Regions from separate parts of the Ferrimonas gelatinilytica genome, predicted to be linked through region 2. Evidence: predicted binding sites of a transcription regulator. Region 2 holds the regulator's gene; each other region holds the start of a gene.

Region 1 (4,658 bases), on a different contig from region 2:
GAGTGAGTGTCGATGAGACGCTGCCGCGGCGGTTGAGATACACTGGAGGGTAGTCGGCCCGTTCGCCAAGGGGGGAGGATGTCGGTACGTCGGATGCGAGAGCGTCAGGAGCAGGGGGTCTCAACCCTGATGATGCGGGAGCAAAGCGGTGCGCTGGGCCTGTCAGGCCAGGCGTTAACCCGTGCCATTGAACGGTATCGCGCCATGGCCGGTGTCAGAGGGGCGCGCAAAGAGGCGATGCTCGATGAGATAGCCCAATGCTGCCGGCAGTTGATGATCCAGCGCGAGGCGGTGGGATTCCAGACCGATAACCTCGAATATATCCAGCGCCAATACGATCTGCCCGAAGAGGCGGTCGCCCGTATTGGCGCGTCGCGACGGCGATGACGCTCCCAAGAGGGGGCCGCCTGAGGCTATCAGAGCAGCCTGACCTGTCACTGTTCGAAACGGATAACCGAGCGGATACTCTTACCCTGGTGCATCAGGTCAAAGGCGTCGTTGATCGCCTCCAGCTCCATGGTGTGAGTGATGAAATCCGTTAGGGGGAACTTTCCGGCCAGATAGTCTTCGACCAACTGGGGCAGTTCGGAGCGGCCCTTGACCCCCCCGAACGCCGTACCCCGCCAGACCCGACCGGTGACCAGCTGGAAGGGTCGGGTAGCGATCTCTTCGCCGGCCCCGGCAACCCCGATGATCACCGATTCACCCCAGCCCTTGTGACAGCACTCCAGCGCACTTCGCATCACGTTGACGTTGCCGATGCACTCGAAGGAGTAATCGACACCGCCGTCGGTCATCTCGATGATCACCTCCTGGATCGGTTTGTCATACTCCTTCGGATTGATGCAGTCGGTGGCGCCCAGCTGACGGGCAAGCTCAAACTTGCCGTTGTTGATGTCGATGCCGATGATGCGGCCCGCTTTTGCCATGACGGCACCGATCACCGCCGACAGGCCGATACCACCAAGGCCGAAAATGGCCACGGTATCACCGGGCTGCACCTTGGCGGTATTGAGCACCGCCCCCATTCCCGTGGTGACGCCGCAGCCCAGCAGGCAGATCTCCTCCAGCGGTGCCTCAGGATTCACTTTGGCCAGAGCGATCTCCGGCAGGACCGTGTACTCGGAAAAGGTGGAGCAGCCCATGTAGTGATAGATGGTTTTGCCGTCTTTGGAGAAGCGCGAGGTTCCATCGGGCATCAGGCCTTGTCCCTGGGTCTCACGGATCCGCTGGCAGAGGTTGGTCTTTCCTGAGCGGCAGAATTTGCACTCCCCGCACTCCGGGGTGTAGAGGGGGATGACATGATCGCCCACGGCGACACTGATGACCCCTTCGCCGACGGACTCGACAACGCCGCCCCCTTCGTGGCCCAGAATGGCGGGAAAACGCCCCTCCGGATCGTCGCCAGAGAGGGTGTAGGCGTCGGTGTGGCAGACCCCACTGGCGAGGATCCGCACGCGCACTTCGCCTTTCTGCGGCGGCATGACGTCGATCTCTTCGATGCTGAGGGGTTGCCCTGGGCCCCAGGCGACGGCGGCACGGGCTTTGATGGTTTTGGCGGTCATGATGAAGATTCCTTACGTCCGTGAGGGAAGTAGCCAAGTTATCATAGTGTGAAATCCGAACCGATATGGGCATTGCACATGCCGGTTGTGGATGGCAGCGCGAGAAACGTGCACAAAAGGTGACGCTGAGGGAAAAAGCCGTTAGGATCCCACTTATACTGTAAATAATGACAGTGGTTTGCCGGTGTCGCCCGGTGAAGCCGCCAACGATAAGGGGTTTCCTGTGATTGGACGCTTACGAGGGGTGCTGGTGGAGAAGACCGCGCCTGAAGTGGTGCTGGAGTGCGCCGGGGTGGGTTACGAGGTCCAGATGCCGATGTCCAGCTTCTACCAGTTACCGGAGGTTGGGGCTGAAACGGTGATCGTCACGCACTTTGTGGTACGGGAGGACGCCCAGCTGCTCTACGGCTTTGCCTCCAAAGAGGAGCGCGCCCTGTTTCGAGAGCTGATTAAGACCAATGGTGTCGGTCCCAAGATGGCGCTGGCGATCCTCTCCGGCATGTCGGCGGAACAGTTTATCGATGCGGTACAGGCGGAAAACGTGGTTGGGCTGACCAAGATCCCCGGTGTCGGGAAGAAAACCGCCGAGCGCCTGGTGGTGGAGATGCGTGATCGGCTGAAAAACTTTGGTGCGCCGCTGCTTACACCCTACGCAGACCGCCTGGCGGGCAATGACACGTTGGCCACGCCAATCAATCCGGAAGATGACGCCATTGCCGCGCTGGTGGCGCTGGGCTACAAGTCGACCCAGGCTGCCAAGTTGGTGGGTAAGGTGGCTGTACCGGGAGTCAGCTCCGAGCAGCTGATTAAAGACGCCCTGAAGGCGATGCTCTGAGGGAACAACGATGATTGAAGCGGATCGCCTGGTGGCGGCACCGGTAGAAAGCCGGGAAGAAGCGGTGATCGACAGGGCGATGCGCCCGAAGATGCTGACCGATTACACCGGTCAGGATGACGCCAAGGCACAGCTGGAGGTCTTTATCCAGGCGGCGCGTAACCGGGCTGAGGCGCTGGATCACCTGCTGATATTTGGCCCACCTGGGCTGGGTAAGACTACCCTGGCCAACATCGTCGCCAACGAGATGGGAGTCAGCATTAAGTCCACCTCAGGCCCGGTGCTGGAGAAGGCCGGGGACCTGGCGGCGCTGCTGACCAACCTGGAACCCAATGATGTTCTCTTCATCGATGAGATCCACCGTCTTAGCCCTGTGGTTGAGGAGGTGCTCTATCCGGCGATGGAGGATTACCAGCTGGATATCATGATCGGTGAAGGGCCGGCCGCCCGCTCCATCAAACTGGATCTGCCCCCCTTTACCCTGGTAGGAGCCACTACCCGAGCGGGCGCCCTGACATCGCCGTTGCGGGCTCGCTTCGGGATCCCGATGCGGTTGGAGTTCTACAATGTGCGGGACCTCACCGACATTGTCCGACGCAGCGCCGAGGTGCTGGGGCTCTCGATGGAGCCGGCCGGTGCGGTGGAGATCGCCCGCCGAAGCCGGGGCACACCGCGTATCGCAAACCGCCTGCTGCGGCGGGTGCGTGACTTTGCCGAGGTCCGGTTTGACGGTGTCATCTCTGAGTCCGTCGCCGCCCAGGCGCTGGACCTGCTGGATGTGGACAGGGAGGGGTTTGACTACCTGGACCGGAAGATGCTGACCACCATCATCGATAAGTTTGCCGGCGGGCCCGTAGGGCTGGAGAACCTGGCTGCCGCCATCGGTGAGGAGAGAGAAACCATTGAGGATGTGCTGGAGCCCTACCTGATCCAACAGGGGTTCCTTCAACGCACGCCCCGGGGGCGCATGGCGACGGATCGGGCGTACCAGCACTTTGGTCTGAGCCGAAACGACTAAGCAAGACCTGCCCCGGTGGGCTGTGCCACTGGATAGACAAAGTAAAAAAGCGCCGCAGATCTGCGGCGCTTTTCTCTTTCTCTAGGCATGGTTCAGGCCAGGATAAGCCAGCCACCGTAGCCGAGGAAGTGCAGGGCGGTGATCCCGTAAAGCCGGGTCATAAACTCAACTTTACGGACCTTGTGGCGAAACATCTGTGCGCCGAGGAAGGCACCGAGCCAGCCGCCGAGCAGCTCAAATCCGTGCAGCAGGGCCTCGGGAACCCTCCGGGCGCCGGTCAGGGCACGGCGTTTATCCAGGCCGAACAGCAGCAGGGTAATCATGCTCACCGCCAGGTAATGGGGTAGCATGTTGAGCGGCCCCATCAGCATCAGCATCAGTACCCAAAGCAATGAGAGAGCCAGGCCGATCATTCCGCTTTGCCTAACCCCTCGCCGGCCTGGCTGCGCTGGATCAGCTCGATCTTGTAGCCGTCCGGATCTTCTACAAAAGCGATGTGGGTGGAGCCGCCCAATACCGGGCCGGGTTCGCGGCTGATGGTGCCACCGGCGGCACGGATGGCGTCACAGGCCCCGTAGATATCGGCAAATCCCAGGGCGATGTGCCCGAAAGCATTTCCCATCTCGTACTCTTCGACACCCCAGTTGTAGGTCAGCTCAATAACGGCATGCCCCTCGCGCTCCTCGCCGTAACCAACAAAAGCGAGGGTGTACTTGTAATCTTCATTCACCGACTTTCGCAGCAGCTTCATGCCGAGTACGTCGGTGTAAAACGCGATGGAGCGATCCAGGTCGCCTACGCGGAGCATGGTATGCAGGAGTTGAGACATGGGACTTTCCTTGAAAATGAACAACCGCTCAAGGGTAACAGATGCTCGGAGAAAAAATAACGATGCGCTATGAAGTTGCGAGGGGGATTGCGGCACTGTTGACTGGGGCGCTGGGGATGGGAAAAACTCTGTGATCTGGTTCACGGTGGGGCCAATCCCGATCCCATTTATCGTCGGGTTTCCGTAACCTTGGTCGCGGGGGGATATACCAACCCTTTGCGGAGAAGCAGACTGTGAATACCGATGTGAAATACGCGGTGATGGCGGCGGCCGCGATCCTGAGTGGGATCGTGGCGATGGGTGCCCTCATCTTCAGCTAATGCGGGATCCCGAGTGTGTATGTCCAAGTAAAAACGCCGGCTTTTGCCGGCGTTTTTTTATCTGTCGTTCAGTGCATGATGACGGCGGACT
Region 2 (4,658 bases):
GCCGACAGCATTCGTGCAGGGCCAGACGATCGGAAAAGGCGTCATGAGGCAAGACATAAACCAAGGGCCGATTGAGATCGAGATCCAGCTCCTCCACCGGGTTTTCCGGGATAGGTTTGCTTTTTACCAACAGCTTCTGCATCCAGTTGATCGGTTGCTGCCAGGGCTTGAGGGTCTTGTGGCTCACGCGTCTGCTTCTCTTGGGCTTAGAACGGTAGGCGCAGAGTGTACACCCAAAGCTAAACGCTGGCAGCAGCCAAGGGGCGGTTGGCGCTTAAGAGGCCCGGATAAGCGGTAAAAAGTCATAGTGATCAGACCTCTGGAAGCGCTTTTTTAATACTTATGATGAGGATGGTGTTGAAATCACCAGATACCTGTATATGATTACAGTATCTCTACTGTACGAATAAACAGGGAATGCCATGAAGCCGCTGACGCCGCGACAGGAGCAGGTTTTTGACCTTATCCGCCAACATATGCAGGACACAGGGATGCCGCCAACCCGGGCGGAGATCGCCCGGCAACTGGGATTTCGCAGTGCCAATGCCGCGGAGGAGCACCTCAAGGCGTTGGCTCGTAAGGAGTATATCGAGATTGTCCCCGGTACCTCGCGCGGGATCCGAATCCTCTTTAACGAACCTGAACCCGAGCAGCTGGGACTGCCACTGATTGGCCGGGTCGCCGCCGGCGAACCCATCCTGGCCCAGGAGCATGTCGAATCGCACTACCAGATGGATCCCAGCCTCTTCCATCCGGAAGCCAGCTACCTGTTGCGGGTTCGCGGTGACTCCATGAAGGAGATCGGGATCCTAGATGGTGACCTGCTGGCGGTACACCAGACCCGTGAGGCAAGAAACGGCCAGGTGGTGGTGGCCCGGGTTGGAGACGACGAAGTGACGGTGAAACGCTTCCAGAAGAGGGGCAATGTGGTCTATCTCCATGCGGAAAATGAGGAGTACGCCCCCATCGTGGTGGATCTCAAGGAGACTCCGCTAACCATCGAAGGCCTCGCCGTCGGAGTGGTACGCAATGGAGACTGGCAATAATGAAATTGCAGCAGGGAACGCGCTTCAATCACCCCGGTTTATGGCAGAGCTCGCGTCGTGCCTGGCCAGCTATGGACACCCAGTGTCATGACAGCCCGGGTGCCGGGCTCCAACGTGTGCTGCCGGCAGCGGCTGAGGCTGCGGGTCAGCAGGGCTGGGTGGTACTGATCAATCCCCCCGCTGGAAACTGGGCTGCCACGCTGGCTCGGGCCGGTGTCGACAGCCGCCGGGTACTGCGTGTCCGTAGCAGCGACGATGTTGAGGCCCTCTGGGCCCTGGAGCAGGCCCTGACAGGGGCGACCTGCGCCCTGGTGCTGGGCTGGTTGCCGGTTTTGGATGCGCGGGATCGGCGTCGGTTGCAGCTGGTCCAACGCCGTGCCCACTGCTCCGCTTACCTGTTTCACGGTGAGCGTGGGGAGATCCTCCACCTGGCCAACCCGGTTCACTGAAACACTCTCCGCCCTGCCTGCAGGATGTTCTTGATCAACTTTTACTCAGCCTGTAGCTTAACTTACGAATTCAATTAGAAAACTTGGCAGCAGTAAAGGCAGATGTTGCGCAGCTCTATCGCGTATGCCCATGCCCATTTCGGGGAAGGAGCTGACATAGGGCTGAGTCGTACTGTGCAAGCTCTTTCTGGACGTTGCGAAAGCAATGCTCAGAGGAGAAGCGTCTGTGAAGTACAAGCTGTTGGCCTGGATGGCCCCATGGATGGCGACGCCCTTCATGGCCAAAGCCTCGCTTTGGAATATGACCCCGGGGGTCACCGAAATCAGTCAGCAGGTCTACAGCCTGCACATGACCATCTTTTATATCTGCTGTGCCATCGCCTTCGTGGTGTTTGGCGTGATGATTATCTCGCTGATCCGGCATCGCAAATCTAAAGGTGCGACTCCCGCCCACTTCCATGAAAGCACCAAGGTGGAGATCGCCTGGACCGTGGTGCCCTTCCTTATCCTCATCGGTATGGCCGTGCCCGCGACCAGTACCTTGATCGCGATGGAAGATCCCAGCGATGCGGATCTCACCATCCAGATCACTGGTTCCCAGTGGAAGTGGCACTACCAATACTTCGGTGAGGATGTGGGCTTCTACAGCCTGCTGTCGACGCCGAAAGCGCAGATAGAAAATCAAGCCGCTAAGGGCGAGAACTACCTGCTGGAAGTGGATAAGCCCCTGGTTCTGCCCACCAATCGAAAGGTGCGTTTCCTGTTGACCTCCGATGATGTGATCCACTCCTGGTGGGTACCGGCTTTCGCGGTGAAAAAGGATGCTAACCCGGGATTTATCAATGAAGCCTGGACTCGGGTGACTGAGCCCGGGATCTACCGGGGTCAGTGTGCCGAGCTGTGCGGCAAAGACCACGGTTACATGCCGGTGGTGGTGGAGGTGTTGCCCGAAGCGGAGTTTGATCTCTGGCTGGAGCAGCAGAAGCGCCTGGCCGCCGATGCCGAGGCCGCCGAGCGTGACTCCCTGTCCGAGCAACTGGGGTTGTCCGAATCCATGACCCTGGGGGAGCAGGTCTACAACGGTCGTTGCGCCGCCTGTCATCAGCCCAACGGCATGGGACTGCCAGGGGTTTTCCCGGCGATCAAGGGCAGTCCCGTGGCGCTCGGGGACGTGGCGGCGCATATCGATATCGTTGCCCACGGCCAGACTGGCACGGCGATGCAGGCGTTTGCGGATCAGCTCAGTCTGAAGGAGTTGGCGGCGGTGGTGACCTATCAGCGCAACGCCTTCGGTAACGACACCGGCGACGTGATCCAGACCCGTGAAGTCAACGACCGTCTTAATGGCGGCGAGCCTGACGAGGCCGGAACCGGGGCAAAGCACACTGAGCCCAACGAGGTTGTCGAGCCCACCTCTGCCATTGAGGCCAGCACCGAAACGACGGCTGCCCTGACCCTGGAACAGGCGATGACGCTGGGGAGCGAAATCTACAACGGACGTTGTGCGGCCTGTCACCAGGTCAACGGCATGGGCGTACCCGGGGCCTTCCCCGCCATCAACGGCAGTGCGATCGCCCTCGGCGAGCCGGCAGAGCATATCTCAATCGTGGCCGAAGGCCGGGCCGGTACCGCCATGATGGGTTTTGCCGGCCAACTCAGCGCGAGAGAGCTGGCGGCGGTGGTGACCTACCAGCGCAATGCCTGGGACAACCAAACCGGTGACCTGATCCAGGCCACCGATGTCGACGCCGTGGCCGGCCAGTAGCAGGAGAGCAACAATGACAACGGCTTTAAAGACCCCCCAGCAGGATCAGCTCGGGCACGTCGAGACACAGAGTGATACTCACCACCATGACCACCACCTTACGGGGTGGCGACGCTGGCTGCTGACCACCAACCACAAAGAGATCGGCACCCTCTACCTCTGGTTCAGTTTCGCCATGTTCCTGATCGGTGGCGCGATGGCGATGGTGATCCGCGCTGAGCTGTTCCAGCCGGGTCTTCAGTTGGTGGATCCCCACTTCTTCAACCAGATGACCACGGTCCATGGCTTGATCATGGTGTTTGGGGCGGTGATGCCCGCCTTCACTGGCCTCGCCAACTGGATGATCCCGATGATGATCGGGGCACCGGACATGGCACTGCCGCGGATGAATAACTGGAGCTTTTGGATCCTGCCTTTTGCCTTCGCCTTGCTGATCGGCAGTCTCTTTATGGAGGGGGGTGGCCCCGCCTTTGGTTGGACTTTCTACGCCCCGCTGTCGACCACCTTTTCCGGTGACTCCACCGCCCTGTTCGTGTTCTCGGTACACATCATGGGGATCAGCTCCATCATGGGGGCGATCAACGTCATCGTGACCATCGTCAACCTGCGGGCACCCGGGATGACCTGGATGAAGTTACCGCTGTTTGTCTGGACCTGGCTGATCACCGCCTTCCTGCTGATCGCGGTGATGCCGGTACTGGCCGGGGTGGTCACCATGGTGCTGACCGACAAGTACTTCGGCACCAGCTTCTTCGATGCCGCCGGTGGCGGTGATCCTGTGATGTTCCAGCATATCTTCTGGTTCTTCGGCCACCCAGAGGTCTACATCATGATCCTGCCGGCATTCGGCGTGATCTCCGCTATCGTGCCGGCATTCTCTCGCAAGAAGCTGTTTGGCTATGCCTCCATGGTGTATGCCACCGCTTCCATCGCCGGCCTCTCCTTCCTGGTGTGGGCGCACCACATGTTCACCACTGGCATGCCGGTGGCGGCAGAGCTGTTCTTCATGTACTGCACCATGCTGATCTCGGTCCCCACCGGGGTGAAGGTGTTCAACTGGGTCGCCACCATGTGGCGGGGGGCGATTAGCTTCGAGGCGCCGATGCTGTTTGCCCTGGCGTTTATCGTACTGTTCACCATCGGCGGCCTGTCCGGCCTGATGCTGTCGCTTACCCCGATCGACTTTCAGTACCACGATACCTACTTTGTGGTTGCGCACTTCCACTATGTCCTGGTGACCGGGGCGGTGTTCTCCATCATGGCGGCGGCCTACTACTGGCTACCTAAGTGGACCGGTCACATGTACTCGGAAACCCTGGCACGGTGGCACTTCTGGTGCTCCATTATCTCGGTCAATGTACTGTTTTTCCCCATGCACTTCCTGGGACTGGCGGGGAT
Region 3 (4,658 bases), on a different contig from region 2:
GAGGCACCGCCACCATCACCGCCATCGTCAGCAGCGGACTGGTCACCAGCATCATCACCAGGGCCCCAACCAGGGTCAGGGCGGAGCGCAGCGCCATCGACAGGCTCATCCCCACCACCGTCTGCAGCACAGTGGTGTCTGCAGTAAATCGGGAGATCACCTCCCCGGTGCGGGTGCTGGCAAAAAAATCTGGTGAGAGGGTCAACAAGCGGTCGAACACCGCCTTTCGGATGTCGGCACTGACCCGCTCCCCCAGCCAGGTCATCAGGTAGAAGCGCACAAAGACCGCCAATGCCCCAACCAGGTTAATCAGAAGGACCAGCAGCATGAGCCGGTTCAACGCCTCGCGATCGCCGCTGAGAAAGCCCTGGTCCACCAACAACCTCACCCCCTGCCCCAGCACCAGCCAGGAGGCCGAGCCCAGCAGCAGGGCCAACAGCGCCACCCACACCCGGACCCGGTAGGGCCGAAGAAATCCCCCCAGCCACCGTACCACAGCCACTGCGCCCTGCTCTGCCATGCGTTACCGCTCTCCCCAATTCCAACTCACTCTGCCCACCGTGGGCGAAGCGCCGAGTAATAGCAATCCCTCTTCTCTTCGCAGGCGCATCACGGCGGCTGTCTGCAGGGTATACTGCCCTCAGGATCGCCCCTTTGGACCCAGCACCGATGAGCCCCAGCATCAAAGTCGCCACCTTCAATGTCAGCATGGAAGCAGACAACTACCGCACCGAACCCGAAGCGGTGGCGGACCCTAGGGCGCTGCAGCGCCACCTTGCTTCCGGACGCCATCCACAGATCCGCAATATCGCCGAAATCATCCAGCGAGTCCGCCCGGATATCCTCTTGCTCAACGAATTTGATTACATCGCCGATCCTAAGCGGGGCGTCTTGGCGTTTCAGCGCCACTACCTGCAGCAAGGGCAGGGGGGCGCGGCACCCATCCATTTTCCCTACCACTACCTGGCGCCGGTCAACAGCGGGGTTCCCAGCCCTTATGACTTCGATGGTGATGGGGTTGCCAGCGGGACCGGCGGGGATGCCTGGGGGTTCGGTCGCTACCCCGGCCAGTATGGCATGGTGCTGCTGTCCCGATTTCCTATCCTGCAGGAGCAGGTTCGCACCTTCGCAAAATTCCCTTGGCACAGGCTCGCTGCCCCCCAAAAGATCACCCGAGCCGATGGCAGGGATTTTTACGATGCAAGCACCTGGCGGGCATTGCGCCTCTCCTCCAAGTCGCACTGGGACGTACCGGTTCAGATCGGCGAACATCGACTCCACCTGCTTGCGGCCCACCCCACCCCGCCGGTGTTTGACGGCCCGGAGGGACGCAACGGCGCGCGCAACTTTGATGAGATCCGTCTCTGGGCAGAGTACATCGACAACGCCCCATACCTCGTGGATGACCAGGACCGACAGGGCGGACTCCCCCCAAACCGCCGCTTTGTGATACTGGGGGATTACAACGCCTCAGCGACCGAGGGGCGCAGCCGTCCGGGCGCCATTGAGCAGCTGCTGCATCATTCACGCATCAATGCCAAGTGGGTGCCGATCTCCCAGGGTGGGGCAGCGCACAGTCCGGACAACCCCCATGGGGCCAGCCACACGGCAAGCTGGCGAGCACGGGTGGACTACGTCTTGCCTTCGAGATGGGGATTGGAAGTGCGTGATGGGGGCGTCTTCTGGCCAGCCCCCGACTCACCGCTACACCCTTTAGTGGTGAACCGCAGGGCCTCCAGTGACCATCGCCTGGTGTGGCAAACGCTGAAACTGACTCACGGCCCTGAAGGGAATGAGAGTGGGACTTGACTGCGCACTTACTTATCGGAGTCGGACTTATTGCCGCCACTGAACAGCGAGGAGAAGACATTCGCCGGATTGAAATCCTGCATCCGTTTCAACTCCTGCTGCCAACGCTGTTGTTGAGACAGCCACCCCACCATCGCCTGTTCCAGCCACTGCCCCGCCATGCCGGTCATTCGACTGTCGTAGAGACGGATGATCTCCTCCAAAAACTTGTTGGTCAGTACCGAGGCGTGCCCCTCGTTCTCCATCTCCGCCAACACCTGCAGCAGCACCTGGCGGGTAATGTCCTCACCGCTTTTGGAGTCCACCACCTGAAACGGCTGGTAGCTCTTGATGTCATCCCGGACATCCATCAGGGTGATGTACCCCTTCTTCTCGGTATCGTAAAGGCGTCGATTCGGGTAGCGCTTTATCAGTTTCATCGTGCAGTGCCGCAAAGGGTTTGTTCCAGTGTAGGGCTTTCGGCGTCCACATCCTACCCCTGGATCATGGTTGCGCTTAGCCGCCCCCCCTTTAGCGGCAGTATCAGCTAGCGGCAGTATCAGCGCCACCCACCCGCGGCGCCTGACGACAACCAGAAAAATTGTGCAGCGCACAAAAAATACTTGACCCCTGGCCAGCCAGCGCATAAATTAAACAGTGAGATTGTGCAGTGCACAATTCATGTTTTTGGCCACCAAGGAGCTAAGCCATGTTCAACGATATGAAACAGCAGTTCGAAGATGGACTGCAAAAAGCCATTGAAAATCAAGTTAAGATCAGCGAAGTCAATGTCCAGTTTGCCAATGACATCGCTCAGCGCAACAGTGCTTACCTGACGGATCTGGTGAAGAGCGGCACCGAAGTGGCCAAAGATCTGGGCGAGTGCAAAACGCCGACCCAACTGATCGAGAAGCAAACCGCTTTTGCCAACGAGCTGCGCAGCAAGACCGAGGCCTACGTCAAATCCAACGTTGACGCTCTGACCGCGCTGAGTGAAACCATCTCCAGCATGACCGGCGGCCTGTGGAGCATCCCCTCCGCTCCGACCAGCACCGGCAGCCGTCGCAAGACCAAGCCCGCCGAATAAGTCCGGTGGCACTCATAGAAACGCCCCGACCATGGTCGGGGCGTTTCTGTTTCTTCACTTCTTGTCACGCTTAAAGACTTTTCATCCCCTTGAGCGACAAGGTTTTAGCTATTGTTAGGCTGCCTTGGTGGATGAAGCCTCCTCCTTAGCCGCCTTGGGCTCCTTGGCAGTGGGCGCTTTTGCCGCCCTCTTGCCCTTCAACAGGGCCGCCAGTGCCTCCTTGTTTTGTGCCAGGTGCAGTGACACCTCCTCCACCTGCGGCTCTGACAGCAGACCGCTCTGCTCCAGAAGCTGTGCCAGGTCATCGGCCAGATCCAACATCTTATCGTAAGCGTCGGCTTCCGCCTTACTGGAAAAGGTCATCACTTCCTCCCCTTTGCGCTCCACCACATATTTGACGATCACCGCCATGTTCGCCCCCGTCCATCGTTCAGTTAAGAGCCGTTATCTTAACAATAAAACTGTATAAATAAACAGTTATGTTTGAGAGCTGACCCTGATTCGTGCCAATTCAGCGTCGATACAGGCACAGAGGCCATTGCTATGGCAAACTCTCTCTTAGCGAAACCTCGCCAGGTGTGTATTGGTTAACGAGAGAGGAGTCTGGATTAATGCAAATTTTAGTGATCGAAGATGATCCGCTTCTGTGCCATCACCTTAAGGTGAGGCTCAGCGAGATGGGCAATCAGGTTCAGGCTAGCCAAACTGCAGCAGAGGGCCGTTACCTGGCTGCCAACTACCCGATCGATGTGGCGGTCATCGATCTGGGCCTGCCGGATGAGAGTGGACTCAGCCTTATCCGCCATCTTCGTGAGCAAAACCACGCCTTCCCGATCCTGATCCTGACCGCCCGCAGCAGCTGGCAGGATAAGGTCGAAGGGCTCAACGCCGGCGCCGATGACTACCTGGTCAAGCCATTTCGTATCGAAGAGCTGGAAGCACGGATGAATGCCCTGGTGCGACGAAGCGCAGGCTTTACCAAACCGGAGATCCAGTGTGGCACTTTGAAGCTGGATCTCTCTGGACGCCGAGTCACCCTATCCGACTCGCTGCTGGAGCTCACCGCCTTCGAGTACCAGATCCTGGAGTACCTGATGCGCCACCACCAGCAGGTGGTGTCCAAACAGCGCCTTCTCGATGTGCTCTATGAGGACAGAGAAGGCGACCCCAACACCGTCGAGGTGATGATCTCCCGCCTTCGCAAAAAGCTGGTCAACGGGGGGATGGATAACCCCATCGCCACCATCCGCGGCCAGGGTTACCGGTTTAACCAGGCTTGCCAGTGATGGCTAACGCTAAAACCCCATCCACGATTTTTAGCCGGGTGATCGGAGCCAGCATGGCCCTTCTCACCCTGGCCGCAGTTGCCCTCACGGCCGCTCAACGATCCGATGATGCGCGCACGCTCTATCAACAAGCTGCGAACAGCGTCGCAAGTCAACTTCCGGCTATCAGTGAGGAACTCAAGCAGGCAGGAATACAAAAAGCGGATCTCAAGCTGCTGAGTGACCAAAACTTTCCCCCTGGCACGATTCTCTTCGCCATCTGTTCAGCGGGGGGGGAACTGCAGTTCGTATCGGAAAAGCTAAAAAAGCTTCGCCTGCCTGGCGACTGCGACACACTGACAACGATTATGGATAACGACGACTTCACTCGGCCGCTGGAGCTGTTACCGGAACGATTTTTCTACATTTTCCCTATTCCGCTTCAAACCGAAACCGGGGTCATCACCATAGTCATGGTTCGTAATGCCATGAAAGCCAAAGCCCTGTTGGACAAACAC
Region 4 (4,658 bases), on a different contig from region 2:
CGGGCAGTTGGTGCCTCTTTAAAGATGGCGAGGTGGTGGCAAAGGGATGAGCGGCCCTAGGGCTCGAACTCCACCTGCTTAAGCTGCATGTCGGCTTTGAGTTTCCCCTCTTCGAAATGGGCCAGCCGTGCCACGATGTAGTCCAGCTCCGGCACCAACCAGAAGATGGTCTCTTTCTCGCTGTTGGGGTCACGGATCCGTTCGATCTTCACCGTCTCCAGTGTGCCGAAGGGCAGCTTGAGGGTTTCGGTACCGGTCACCTTGAAGTGGTATTCCCGGCGACCGGTTTTCTGGATGAAGGGGTAGTACATCTCGGTCACGCCGTTGGCCACATCCAGGCGCAGCTGCTGCTGGTAGAGCAGGGAGTCGTAGATGGGGGGCGTCAGTTCGAACTCCGCCTGGCGTTTCTTGTACTGGGCGTGGATGTTGTCGCTGCCGTGATCGAAGGTGATCTCGGCGCCGAAATCTGGTCCGCTGCCGCTGCGCTCCATGCGGTAGTGCTGGGGCATCAGACCCTCATCCGTGACGGTAAATTCCGTATGTTCGGTGCGCTTGTCGGAGAGGAAAAGGTACTTCACCGCACTTTCATACCCCAGCCGGTAACGGTTTTCGGCCAGCTTTTCCAGCTCATAGCGGCCGCCCCCCAGGGAGCTTGAGCCGTGGTACACCTCGTACTGGGCCTGGAAGGGAGTGTAGAGATCCGCCCGGGCCACCGCAGAGGCGGCCAGGGCGCAGGTGCAGAGCAGGGTTACCAGGATAGCGCGCATGAGTTTCCTTAATAGTCCAGTTGCCAGAGTAGCTCGGCCAGATCCGGCTGCCACTGATATTCCGACATTTTTACCCGCCCTTGGTTCACCGTTACCCCCTCATTGCGCAGATGTTCTATCTGTCGTTGATAGCCTGGTGAGGTTTTGGGAATGGTAATTTTTCCCCCGGCACCGATCACCCGGTACCAGGGCAGGGATCGTTCGGTCGGGGCCAGTTTCAGCGCCCGGGCGGCAAGCCGGGCACGGCCGGGTTGGCCGGCGAGATCCGCCAGTTGACCGTAGGTGACCACCCGACCATAGGGCACCTGTTCAAGGGTATGCCATATCTTCTCCAGCGCCGAGGGTTGTGGCGGGCAGGGGTCATCAAGGGGGTGCATGCAAGGCTATGGTTTCGGTTTGGGTGTCTCAGACTAGCAAGTTTACCCGGCCGTGACCACAAACGCGGGGTCGTCATGAGGTTTCCACGGATCCTCGCTGGCTGGGTTCGTGCTATGGTCGCAGTGGGGAAATCTAACAGGAGATGTCCATGGAACTGCTCTCTCAGCAGGCCGTTTTTGATGGCTGGCTAAGGCGTTATCGTCACCACAGTGAGTCAACGGGCACGGAGATGGTGTTTGCGGTATTTCTGCCACCGGCGGTGGCGGCAGCTCGGATGCCGGTTCTCTACTGGCTGTCGGGCCTGACCTGCACCGATGAAAACTTCTGCCAGAAAGCCGGTGCGTTCCGGCTGGCGGCGAAGTTGGGGCTGGCGATCGTCTGCCCGGACACCAGTCCGCGTGGGTTGGATCTGCCTGGAGAACACGAGGAGTATGATCTGGGCTCTGGTGCCGGTTTCTACGTCAATGCCACCGAGGCTCCCTGGTCCGGGCATTACCGTATGTACGACTATGTTACCGATGAGCTGCCATCCCTGGTGGAGGCGATGCTCCCAGTCAGTGCCGACAAGGGGATCGCTGGTCACTCCATGGGGGGCCATGGCGCCCTGATCGCGGCGTTGAAAAATCCGGGTCAGTACCAGTCGGTCTCTGCCTTTGCGCCCATCGTCCATCCCAGCGCCGTACCCTGGGGCCGCAAGGCGTTTCGTGCTTACCTTGGCCCCGATGAAACCCAGTGGGCGGAGTACGATGCCACCTTACTGGTGATTGACGCTAAGGAGCGGCTCCCCATCTTGATCGATCAGGGCAGTAAAGATGCCTTCCTGACAGAGCAGTTGCAGCCGGAGCGATTCCAGGCCGCCTGCCAGTCGGTGGATCATCCACTGACCCTGCGCATGCACCCTGGGTACGACCACAGCTACTATTTCATCGCCAGTTTCATTGACGACCATCTGCGTTTCCACGCCGAGGCGCTCGGGCTGGCCACCGGATAAGGTTACGTCGCTCCTACCGAGTCCAGAGACACCGCGGCCCCTCAGGCGCCGCGGTGTCTCTTTTTCTCCTGACCCCCTTGCCTCTCTCCGGGTGATCTTCGCTATACTGTATATATGTACAGCTATTGAGTTGTGGAGAGCAACACAAAATGAACCCGGATGTTTCCCCCCTGCTTCGACGCCCCGACATCTGGCTTGGGCGGCAGTGCCAACCGGAATCGACTGGGATACCCAGCGGGTTTGCGAGTTTGGATCGTCAGCTGGCCTGGCAGGGCTGGCCCCCCTGTGGGGTGGTGGAGCTGATCGGTGATGGCCACGGGGTCCTGGGGATCACCGAACTGCTGCTGCCCCTGTTCAAGGCCCGTCAGCGGGGAGACCGCTGGCAGTTGCTGGTGGCGCCGCCGGCGCTGCCCTATGCTCCGGCCTGGGCAGACAGTGGCATCGAATTGTCACGGTTGATCTGGGTCTCCTGCGAAGCGCGCAAGCAGCAGCTCTGGACACTGGAGCACAGCCTCAAATCGGGGTGCTGCAGCCTGATCCTGGCCTGGCTGCCATCATTAACCGCGCCGGAAGCCCGGCGTTTGCAGCTGGCGGCCCAGCAGGGGGAGACCCTGCTGTTGCTGCATCTGCCGGAGTCGGTGCTGGCTCAGCAACATGCCGTGGCGCTGCGGCTGCAGTTGGGGCCCCAGCCCCAGGGATGCACCGTACAGCTGCGCAAGCAGCGGGGCGGCTGGCCCACACCGGCGATCCCGCTGACCCTGCCTCATCGGCCTGAACCCGAACCGCCTCGAAACCGCTCTATCTTGCAGGGACCCTGGTGATGTGGCTGGGACTGCACTTCCCGGACCTGAGCCTGCATCAGCAGGTGCGTGCCCAGTTGGCACCGGAACAGCCGGTGGCGCTGCTGTCCGGGTACCCCCTGACGGTCGCTCAGTGTAACGCTGCCGCACGGCGCCAGGGGGTAGCCGTGGGCCAGAAGGTGGCCACGGCCACGGCACTGTGCGAGGGGCTGCAACTGCTGCCGTCGGATCCGGATCGGGATCGGGAGGGGCTGGAGCAGCTGGCGCAGTGGGCGTATGGCTTCAGTGCCCAGATCAGCCTGGAGCCTCCCCAGGGGCTGGTGCTGGAAGCCCGCTCCATGCTGCGCCTGTTTGGCGGGATCCCCCTCTGGCTGGCGCAGTTGCAGCAGGGGCTCCACGCCATGGGGCTGCCCTGGTCGGCTGCCTTGGGGCCAACGCCGCTGGCGGCATGGCTGCTGGCCAGTCAGGGGGAGGAGGGCTGCTGCCAGGTGGAATCGGATAAAGCCTTGGCACGGCTCTTTGGCTGCTCCCTTCACCAGCTGGGCCGGCCCGAAGCCGCCAGCCTGGCTCAGATGGGCGTGAAAAGTCTGGGACAACTGATGGCGCTGCCCCGAGCCGAGCTGGGGCGACGCTTCGGGGCAGAACTGCTGCTGTGGCTGGAGCGTCTGCTGGGAACCCGGCCGGATCCTCGCCCGGACTATGTGCCACCCCAGGCGTACCGCCGCAAGCTGATCCTGCTGGAGGAGGTGGTGCATCTGCAGGGTCTGCGCTTTCCACTGAAGCGCCTTTTTACGGAGTTGGGAGAGGTGTTGCGCCGACGCCAACTGGCGTTACCTGTACTGCAGGTGCGCCTGCATCACCGTCATCGCCCCTGCACCGAGATCGCCCTGCGGGGAGCGGGCAGTGAGCATCGGGCCGAGGCCTGGATGGCGCTGTGCCAGCTGAAGTTGGAGCGTCAGGTGCTGTTTGAACCGGTGACGGAGATCGAACTGGTGGGGGCGCAACTGCAGCCCCTGCAGATCCGAAACGGCGCCCTGTTCACCACAACCGCCCCGGATGGGAAGGCGGAAGATCTGCTGGCCCAGTTGGCAGCCCGACTGGGCAGCTCCCGGGTGCGTGGCCTCTGTGCTCTGTCGGAGCATCGACCGGAGTATGCCGTGGATCCGGTGACGCCGGGCCAGGGTGGGGACAAGCGCAGCGAGCAGTCTGAGAGTTATCCCCTTCATCGACCCCATTGGCTGTTCAGGGAGCCGCAGCCCATCGTCCGGGAGGAGTATCGCTTGTTACGGGGGCCGGAGCGGCTCGAATCCTGCTGGTGGGAGGCGCAGCCGGTGGCCCGGGACTATTTCCTCGCTCAAGCCCGCTGTGGTGGGCTGTGCTGGCTGTTTCGCAGTGCTGAAGGGTGGTTCCTCCATGGCTGGTTCTGATCCCCTGGCCTACGCCGAGCTGCACTGTTTCAGCAACTACAGCTTCCTGAAGGGGGCCTCCCATCCGGATGAGCTGGTGGCAATGGCCGCCGAGTTGGGATACCGGGCGCTGGCGCTGACCGATGAGTGCTCTGTAGCCGGGGTGGTGAAAGCCCACGAAGCGGCCAAGGAGCGGGCGCTGCCCCTGATCGTCGGCAGCCATTTTCGCCTTGGTGAGGCGCATCAGGGCGATACCCTGGTGCTGTTGGCACAGAGTCGCTGCGGTTACGGTCAGCTCTGCCGTTTGATCACCACC

Evidence for each region. Region 2 encodes LexA, which represses DNA repair genes until DNA is damaged. Its sites were predicted from a motif close to TACTGTATNNNNATACAGTA; they were not measured.
Region 1: a site for LexA is predicted at 1,722-1,741, ahead of ruvA (Holliday junction branch migration protein RuvA). Genes of this name have one in related genera too.
Region 3: a site for LexA is predicted at 3,335-3,354, ahead of ABD997_RS06370 (YebG family protein). Genes of this name have one in related genera too.
Region 4: a site for LexA is predicted at 2,241-2,260, ahead of imuA (translesion DNA synthesis-associated protein ImuA). Genes of this name have one in related genera too.

What each region holds. Positions count from the first base shown of each region.
Region 1 covers NZ_BAABLF010000005.1:342,388-347,045, reverse strand. The annotation lists gene ABD997_RS03930 (hypothetical protein) at 79-387, shown strand; gene ABD997_RS03925 (S-(hydroxymethyl)glutathione dehydrogenase/class III alcohol dehydrogenase) at 435-1,565, opposite strand; gene ruvA (Holliday junction branch migration protein RuvA) at 1,789-2,400, shown strand; gene ruvB (Holliday junction branch migration DNA helicase RuvB) at 2,411-3,418, shown strand; gene ABD997_RS03910 (DUF1294 domain-containing protein) at 3,511-3,831, opposite strand; gene gloA (lactoylglutathione lyase) at 3,828-4,247, opposite strand; gene ABD997_RS03900 (YbjN domain-containing protein) at 4,636-4,658, opposite strand, start outside.
Region 2 covers NZ_BAABLF010000014.1:144,702-149,359, forward strand. The annotation lists gene plsB (glycerol-3-phosphate 1-O-acyltransferase PlsB) at 1-187, opposite strand, end outside; gene lexA (transcriptional repressor LexA) at 423-1,046, shown strand; gene ABD997_RS11815 (hypothetical protein) at 1,046-1,495, shown strand; gene coxB (cytochrome c oxidase subunit II) at 1,722-3,260, shown strand; gene ctaD (cytochrome c oxidase subunit I) at 3,274-4,658, shown strand, end outside.
Region 3 covers NZ_BAABLF010000006.1:296,918-301,575, reverse strand. The annotation lists gene ABD997_RS06390 (ABC transporter transmembrane domain-containing protein) at 1-520, opposite strand, end outside; gene ABD997_RS06385 (endonuclease/exonuclease/phosphatase family protein) at 670-1,809, shown strand; gene phaR (polyhydroxyalkanoate synthesis repressor PhaR) at 1,818-2,228, opposite strand; gene ABD997_RS06375 (phasin family protein) at 2,498-2,875, shown strand; gene ABD997_RS06370 (YebG family protein) at 2,990-3,286, opposite strand; gene ABD997_RS06365 (response regulator) at 3,487-4,161, shown strand; gene ABD997_RS06360 (ATP-binding protein) at 4,215-4,658, shown strand, end outside.
Region 4 covers NZ_BAABLF010000005.1:103,348-108,005, forward strand. The annotation lists gene ABD997_RS02855 (class II glutamine amidotransferase) at 1-50, shown strand, start outside; gene ABD997_RS02860 (DUF3108 domain-containing protein) at 57-767, opposite strand; gene ABD997_RS02865 (MGMT family protein) at 776-1,144, opposite strand; gene fghA (S-formylglutathione hydrolase) at 1,288-2,136, shown strand; gene imuA (translesion DNA synthesis-associated protein ImuA) at 2,286-2,957, shown strand; gene ABD997_RS02880 (Y-family DNA polymerase) at 2,957-4,363, shown strand; gene ABD997_RS02885 (error-prone DNA polymerase) at 4,350-4,658, shown strand, end outside.